2 linked regions of the Thermoclostridium stercorarium subsp. stercorarium DSM 8532 genome follow. The protein of the gene in region 2 interacts with the protein of the main gene of each other region in a pairwise test. Links are inferred from orthologs where the notes say so. Each region holds a gene or a part of one and is shown on either strand. Other genes may lie near its edges.

Evidence for each region. Proteins that work in one complex are often made in the same cells at the same time.
Region 1: the proteins of CST_RS01540 (region 2) and tuf interact in binary tests that used the Bacillus subtilis proteins (3 or more experiments, as listed by UniProt). The link is inferred for Thermoclostridium stercorarium subsp. stercorarium DSM 8532 from one-to-one orthologs.

Annotation. Positions count from the first base shown.
Region 1 is NC_020134.1:2,842,281-2,845,972, forward strand. Bases 588-3,565 are described here. They hold tuf (elongation factor Tu), read right to left. Parts: upstream 2,692-3,565; coding sequence 1,483-2,691; downstream 588-1,482. Other genes in these bases: lon (endopeptidase La), read right to left, coding at 588-950; fusA (elongation factor G), read right to left, coding at 2,832-3,565. In the rest of the region: more of lon, read right to left, coding at 1-587; more of fusA, read right to left, coding at 3,566-3,692. UniProt on the Bacillus subtilis protein: GTP hydrolase that promotes the GTP-dependent binding of aminoacyl-tRNA to the A-site of ribosomes during protein biosynthesis.
Region 2 is NC_020134.1:363,057-366,910, reverse strand. The notes cover bases 280-3,177. They hold CST_RS01540 (rod shape-determining protein), read right to left. Parts: upstream 2,288-3,177; coding sequence 1,271-2,287; downstream 280-1,270. Other genes in these bases: CST_RS01535 (Maf family protein), read right to left, coding at 2,328-2,924; mreC (rod shape-determining protein MreC), read right to left, coding at 367-1,212; mreD (rod shape-determining protein MreD), read right to left, coding at 280-374. Outside these bases: more of mreD, read right to left, coding at 1-279; CST_RS01530 (adaptor protein MecA), read left to right, coding at 3,236-3,853.

The DNA.
Region 1 (3,692 bases), 2.5 Mb from region 2 along the record:
GCGTCACTTAGATTCAGGTTCTCCTCCGTTTTTGTATTCCACGGCAGTTCAACAATCCAGTCAAGATATGTCCTGACAACCGCACTTTCGGCCGATGAAGGATGCATTTTCGACAGCCTGTCCACTTCCTTGAGAACTTTGCTTTCAATATCCTGAGGCAATCCCAATTGTTTTATCTTTTCACGGTATTCCTCAGCTTCTTCATCCTGCTGCTGGTTTCCTTCTCCCAGCTCGTTCTGTATTGCTTTCAGCTGTTCTCTCAAATAATACTCTCTCTGGCTTTTGTCAATTTGCTGACGAACCTTCTTGTTTATGTTCTTCTCAACCTCAAGTATCTCGATCTCATTAACAAGGATTTTCAGGAGTTTCTCCATTCGCTTCTTTGGAGAAAACTCATTCAGAATACTCTGCCTGTCCTCAAGTTTTATAACAAGATTGGCCGCGATTACATCCGAAAGCCGTGCATAATCATCTATAGTGGTCAGCGTAAATGTTATGTCCGGAGAAACACGGTTTGACAGTTTGGCATACTTTTCAAAATAGCTTACAACCTGCCTTATAAGCGCCTCGGTTTCCGAATCCTTAACCAGATGTTTCGGATTGGGATGTTCCCGCACCTTTACCTCATAATAAGGCTCATTCGAAGTATACTCAACAATCTTAGCCCTTTCCAGCCCTTCCACAAGCACACGTATGGTGTCACCGGGAAGCCTGAGAAGCTGCTTGACCTTTGAAATGGTTCCCACTGGATATATGTCTTCAGGTCCCGGATCATCCAGAGCGGGATCCTTCTGTGCCGAAAGAAAGATCTTCTGATCCTTAACCATAGCCTCTTCCAGGGCCTTAATCGACTTTGTCCTGCCAACGTCGAAATGAAGAATCATATGTGGAAAAACAACAATCCCTCTCAACGGCAGAAGCGGGATTGTTAATATTTTATCCTGTGCCATCGGTATCAAATCCTTTCAATATGTGCTCCATACTTACAATATGGGGTGATCCCTGTTGTTAGCGGGATTCTATAACCATCTGAAACAGACCAACAAAACCAGCTTCGGATAATATTGGATCCATCAAAGTATGGTTATGTACTTCAGTTATCGTAACAAACTATGTACTTGAATTTCCGGATACTTGTCAGGATTTGAACGCCGGTAACTTATTAATACTATAAGGCTATTATATTATAACGTCTTGATAAACCAATTTCAATGTATTATTCTGGACGGGCTAACAGGTTATAGATCACTGTCCTGCCTGGAGTACTGCCGGCAGTATTTTAAGGCATTTCGCATTAACTCATGGTATAAAAAAGGCCGTCTCCACACATTTGCCGGAGGCAGCCCGTTAATTTCCAGATTTCATGAACGCCTGAAAAACCTTAACCAAAACGCCATCCTGTCACAGGCATATAAAACAGAAGCCATTCGCCGCGTTCCGCCGGCGAACAGCTTCCATTCCTGCTGCTAATATATTCGTAAATTACTTAATTATGCCTGAAACACGTCCGGATGCTACCGTTCTTCCACCTTCGCGGATGGAGAATGTCTGACCTTTTTCCATAGCGATGGGTGTAATAAGCTCTACCGTCATGGTGACATTGTCACCAGGCATGCACATCTCTACACCCTCAGGAAGGGAGATGGTTCCGGTAACGTCCGTTGTTCTGAAGAAGAACTGAGGTCTGTAACCGTTGAAGAACGGAGTATGTCTTCCCCCTTCTTCCTTGGTCAATACGTAAACCTCAGCGGTAAAATTGGTATGCGGGGTAATCGTACCGGGTTTAGCCAAAACCTGGCCTCTTTCAATTTCGTTTCTCTGAATACCTCTTAACAGACAACCGATATTGTCACCGGCAAATGCCTGATCAAGAGTCTTTCTGAACATTTCAACACCGGTAACGGTGGTCTTTCTCTTTTCGGTTGACAAACCGACGATTTCAACTTCGTCGCCAACCTTCAGGGTTCCTCTTTCAACCCTACCGGTAGCAACTGTTCCACGACCGGTAATGGAGAATACGTCCTCAACGGACATCAGGAACGGCAGGTCGATCTGACGTTCAGGAGTCGGGATATAGCTATCAACTGCATCCATAAGATCCAGTATGGGCTTGTATGCAGGATGATTCGGATCATTTGAATCGCATTCCAGAGCCTGCAGAGCAGATCCACGAACAATGGGGATCTCGTCTCCGGGGAATCCGTACTGGCTGAGCAGTTCTCTTACTTCCATTTCAACAAGTTCAATTAATTCTTCATCGTCAACCTGATCGCATTTATTGAGGAAAACTACAATATAGTTAACGCCAACCTGGTGAGCAAGCAGAATATGTTCACGGGTCTGAGGCATCGGGCCGTCGGCTGCTGATACAACCAGAATAGCACCGTCCATCTGAGCCGCACCGGTGATCATGTTCTTAACATAGTCAGCGTGTCCGGGGCAGTCAACGTGAGCATAGTGGCGTTTCAATGTTTCATATTCAACGTGAGAGGTATTGATGGTAATTCCTCTTTCCTTTTCTTCCGGAGCGGAGTCAATCTGATCATAAGACTTTACTTCAACATTTCCGGTACCTGCTAATGCCAAAACCTTTGTTATTGCTGCAGTCAAAGTGGTTTTGCCATGGTCAACGTGACCGATAGTTCCTACGTTAACATGGGGTTTAGTTCTTTCGAACTTAGCTTTTGCCATCGAAATTCTCCTCCTTACACAGTTCGGTAACTGTTGATAATTATATTATTAATCAGTAAAAAATTCAACGTAATCTTTCAATGCTTATAGAATTATACTATAACATTTTAATTTTGTCTGTCAATATTTCGTCTATTTCCTTATTCCTTGGGTTTCCTCAACCCGGCTATTTGTTCCTGGATATTCCGTGGAACTTCAGCGTAATGATCAAACTGCATTGAATAAACCGCTCTTCCCTGGGATCTTGACCTCAGTACCGTAGCATAGCCAAACATTTCACTCAGCGGTACATAAGCTGTAATAACCTGCGCTCCGGAACGGGCCTCCATCCCTTCAATACGTCCGCGGCGTGAGTTCAAATCGCCAATGATGTCGCCCATGTATTCTTCAGGTGTTGTAACTTCCACTTTCATTATCGGCTCCAGCAGAACAGGATCGGCGTTCTTCATTGCCTCCTTGAAAGCCATTGAACCCGCAATCTTGAATGCCATTTCTGATGAGTCCACTTCATGGTATGAACCGTCAAACAGTTTAACTCTTACATTAATAACCGGATATCCTGCAACAACACCGGTGTTCATTGCGTCCCTTATACCGGCGTCTACAGCAGGAATATATTCCTTAGGAATTACTCCTCCTACAATGTTATTAATGAATTCATACCCGCCGCTTTCAAGAGGCTCAATTTCAATCCAGCAGTGACCGTACTGACCGCGACCGCCGGACTGACGAACAAACTTGCCTTCGGCCTTGGCCGACTTGCGTATGGTTTCCTTATAAGCAACCTGCGGTTTGCCTACATTGGCCTCAACTTTGAATTCACGCATAAGCCGGTCGACAATAATCTCCAGATGCAGTTCTCCCATTCCGGCGATAAGGGTCTGGCCGGTTTCAGGATCTGTGTAAACCCTGAAAGTAGGATCCTCTTCTGCCAGTTTCTGCAGAGCGATGGCCATTTTCTCCTGTCCTGCCTTTGTCTTAGGTTCTATAGCCACATTAAT
Region 2 (3,854 bases):
TATCCTTTCAGGAAAAAAGTAATCAAATAGTATAACGTTTCTATCGCGAGAGTTGAAGTAAATGCGAAAAAAACCGGAATTAAAGGGTTTTCTTTGTATAATTTCGGATTTATCCGGGCTATAATAAAATTCGCCAGAAAAAAGCCCAAACCATACCATCCCACTGCCCTGCCGACAAGAATATCCATTCCGAGTCCTAACGCCAGTCCGGTAAATGCCGACTCCAAATCATTTCTCAGAAGGGCAACCGATACCGCTACAATCAAAAGCAGGTTGGGTCTTATTCCGTGTATCTCTATATACCCGAGAACTGTGCTCTGCAGAAGACACGCAACATATATTAAAGAAGTCACAATAAGGATTTTTTTAGTCATCGCCGTTCCCCTGTTCTGCCCCTACTTTTATGACAACAACCTCTTCAAGCCTTCTGAAATCCACAGCCGGTTTTACAATTGCATAATAATCAAACTGCCCTTCATTTTTGACAATCTGAACAATTTCGCCGATAATGATTCCCTTTGGGTAAATGCTGCTTAAGCCTGACGTTTCCACCGTATCGCCTACAGCCACTTCCACATCGGGAGGTATGTAGTCCAAACGGCACAATCCCTGTGTCCTGAGCTGAGAGTCACCTCTTAATATTACAAGATCCCTTGATTTGGAAAGCCTTGCAGAAACAGAACTTTCAGTATCAATAATTGAAACAACCTTTGATGTAAACAAATCCACTTTTGCCACACGGCCTACAAGGCCGTTGGCATTTATAACCGGATCGTTGACACTTATGCCGTCCCTGCTTCCCCTGTCTATGGTAAAGGTTTCAAAAAGGTTTCCTGAATCTTTCGCAATTATATTGCAACCCACAATCTCCTGCGTAAACTGTTCTTTAAAATCCAAAAGCTTTCTTAAATTTTCATTCTCTTTCTGAAGTCTGTAAACATTTTCCAGTTCCTGTTCCATCTGCTGCAGTTTCTTCTTCAGTTCCTTGTTTTCCTCTCTTGCCGTACGGACCTCGCGAAAAAAGTTTATCGAATCCTTTACCCAGTTTGATACGCCCACTATTCCTTTCTGCAGGGGACTTAACGGTACGGTAAGGACATTCCTCACAACGTTCATCCGGCTGTTTTCTCCTGCAGTCAGCGCTGCAAGGACAAATATCAGCACTACCACCGCCGATATAATAAAAATTTTATTGCTGAAAATTCTTCTCAAAAGCTGACCCCTTCCTGAAAATTATCATAAGAACCAACGGGGCTTTCCCCTGCGCTTTCTACCTGCCCTTGTTTGTGGATATTAACACGCTCCTCAAAACGTCAATCTCTTCAAGAACTTTTCCGGCTCCCAGAGCCACGCAGTCAAGAGGATATTCGGCTATTTTTACCGGTATTCCCGTTTCCCTGTGAATAAGCTGATCCAAGCCTTTCAATAATGCGCCGCCGCCAGTAAGCATTATTCCCTGCTCCATTATGTCAGCAGCCAGCTCAGGAGGTGTCTTTTCCAATGTATATTTAATTGCGTCAACAATTGAATTTATGGGTTCTGCAAGGGCTTCTCTGATTTCCTCGGATTTTATCTCTATTTCCCGCGGAAGACCTGTTACCAGATCACGCCCTGAAATCCTGTATCTGATTTCTTCTTCCAGAGGATATGCCGAACCTACGTTTATTTTTATGTCCTCAGCCGTGCGCTCTCCTATCATTAAATTATATTCCTTTTTTACATAAAGAACAATAGCGTCATCCAGCTCATCCCCGCCAATTCTCAGCGATCTGCTGACCACAATGCCGCCCAGCGAAATAACCGCCACTTCGCTGGTTCCGCCGCCTATATCAACCACCATGCTTCCGGTGGGTTCATCCACAGGGAGATTGGCCCCAATAGCCGCCGCCATTGGTTCCTCAATAAGATATGCTTCTTTTGCTCCTGCATGGAGCGTGGCATCAATAACAGCCCTTTTTTCCACTTCTGTTACTCCAGAAGGCACGCATACAACAACCCTCGGCTTTACAAACAGACCGTTTCCGATAGCTTTGCGTATAAAATATTTCAGCATCCCCTGGGTTACCTGGAAATCAGCAATAACGCCGTCTTTCATCGGTCTTATAGCAGTTATGTTGCCGGGAGTGCGGCCGATCATGTTTTTGGCTTCAATCCCGACTGCAAGGACCTCACCGGTATGATTGTTTATCGCCACCACTGAAGGTTCCCTGATTACAATTCCTTTTGACTTTACATGTACCAGTGTGTTCGCCGTTCCCAAGTCTATACCTATATCTTTCGTAAACATAACATTCCGCTCCTTTTGCTCATTTGCAAAGTATAAAATTTTACCCGAGTACTGTTTTAATGCCAAATTGTGAAAGCATAACAGAAACTCTGTGCAACGGAAGGCCAACAACATTGTAGAAACAGCCTTCAATCCTCTCAACCATCAATGCCCCTATACCCTGTATACCATAGGCTCCTGCCTTGTCAAGCGGCTCACCCGTCCTGATATACTTCCATATTTCGTCTGGTGAAAGATCTCTCATTTTCACCTTTGTGATCTCAACACAGGTAAGTTTTTTATCCTCATCGCCGTCCAACACCGAAACTCCTGTCATTACCTCATGCCAGCGTCCCGAAAGCCTTGATAGCATTTCAAAGGCATGGTCTTCATCGGCGGGCTTCCCCAAAATCACCCCTTCATGAACCACTACAGTGTCGGCGGCCAGAACAACAAAAAAATTATGCCCGCGCGAACAAAAATATTCCTTAACTTTAAAAGCTTTCCTTTCGGCAACAGAACGGACATAATCTTCCGGTCCGACATTTTCCGTCATATTTTCATCAATATTTGAAGGATGAGTTTTAAAACTTACTCCTATCTGTTTAAGCAGCATTTCCCTCCTGGGTGACTGTGAAGCCAAAATAAGCTGTTTCATAAAAACCTTCTCTTTACAGTGTTTATAGTGTTAATTATTCTACAACATTATACACCAGTGCAGGGATTTATGGGAATATTTTTTTATTTACATACCGTAAAAAATATTTTATTATTATTGTTTGTAATTACCTGATTAACCATTCGTTTAACGGGGAAATATGATATATATTAAATATACGAAATCCTTAACAAAAATACTTTAAAAATTGTTCATAATTTAGTACTTCTCAATATATTATTTAAAAAGTATAATAATGTTAAGGATGACGTATTATTTAATACCAAAAATATAAGCAGAGGATACTTGATATGAGAATTGAAAAAATAAGTGAAAACAAAATACGCATCTTTGTCTCCTTTGACGACCTTGAGGAACGGGATATTGACCTGTCTTCGTTTAATTATAATTCTCCCGAAACCCAGGAACTGTTCTGGGATCTGATGGAGCAGGCGGAATTAGAATTGGGGTTTGAAACCAACGAATCCCAGTTATGCATTGAAGCAGTTACCGATGTGGATCAGGGTTTTATTATTACAATAACAAAAATTGATGACGACAGCGATTTTGAATCCATTCAAAAATTTATTAAAAACCGTTATAAAAAGAATGACATAAAATTTAAAAAGAAAACCGGAGGCGCAGGTTCAACGGTAATGATTTATAACGTGGAAAGCTTTGAGGATTTGTGCAACCTGTGCGCCAGACTAAAACCTGTTTATTCGGGAGAAAGCTCTGCATATCTGTGTGAAGGCTCTTACTACCTGGTACTTAAACGAATGGATGACAATGAATACAGAATAGAAAGCATATTATCCGAATACGGGGACAGAGTCCTTAACGTAACGTTCTTAGAAGGGTATCTTAATGAATACGGCAAACTAATGGTTGGAAACGATGCAGTAGGTTGTTTGGGAGATTTGGCTTGAC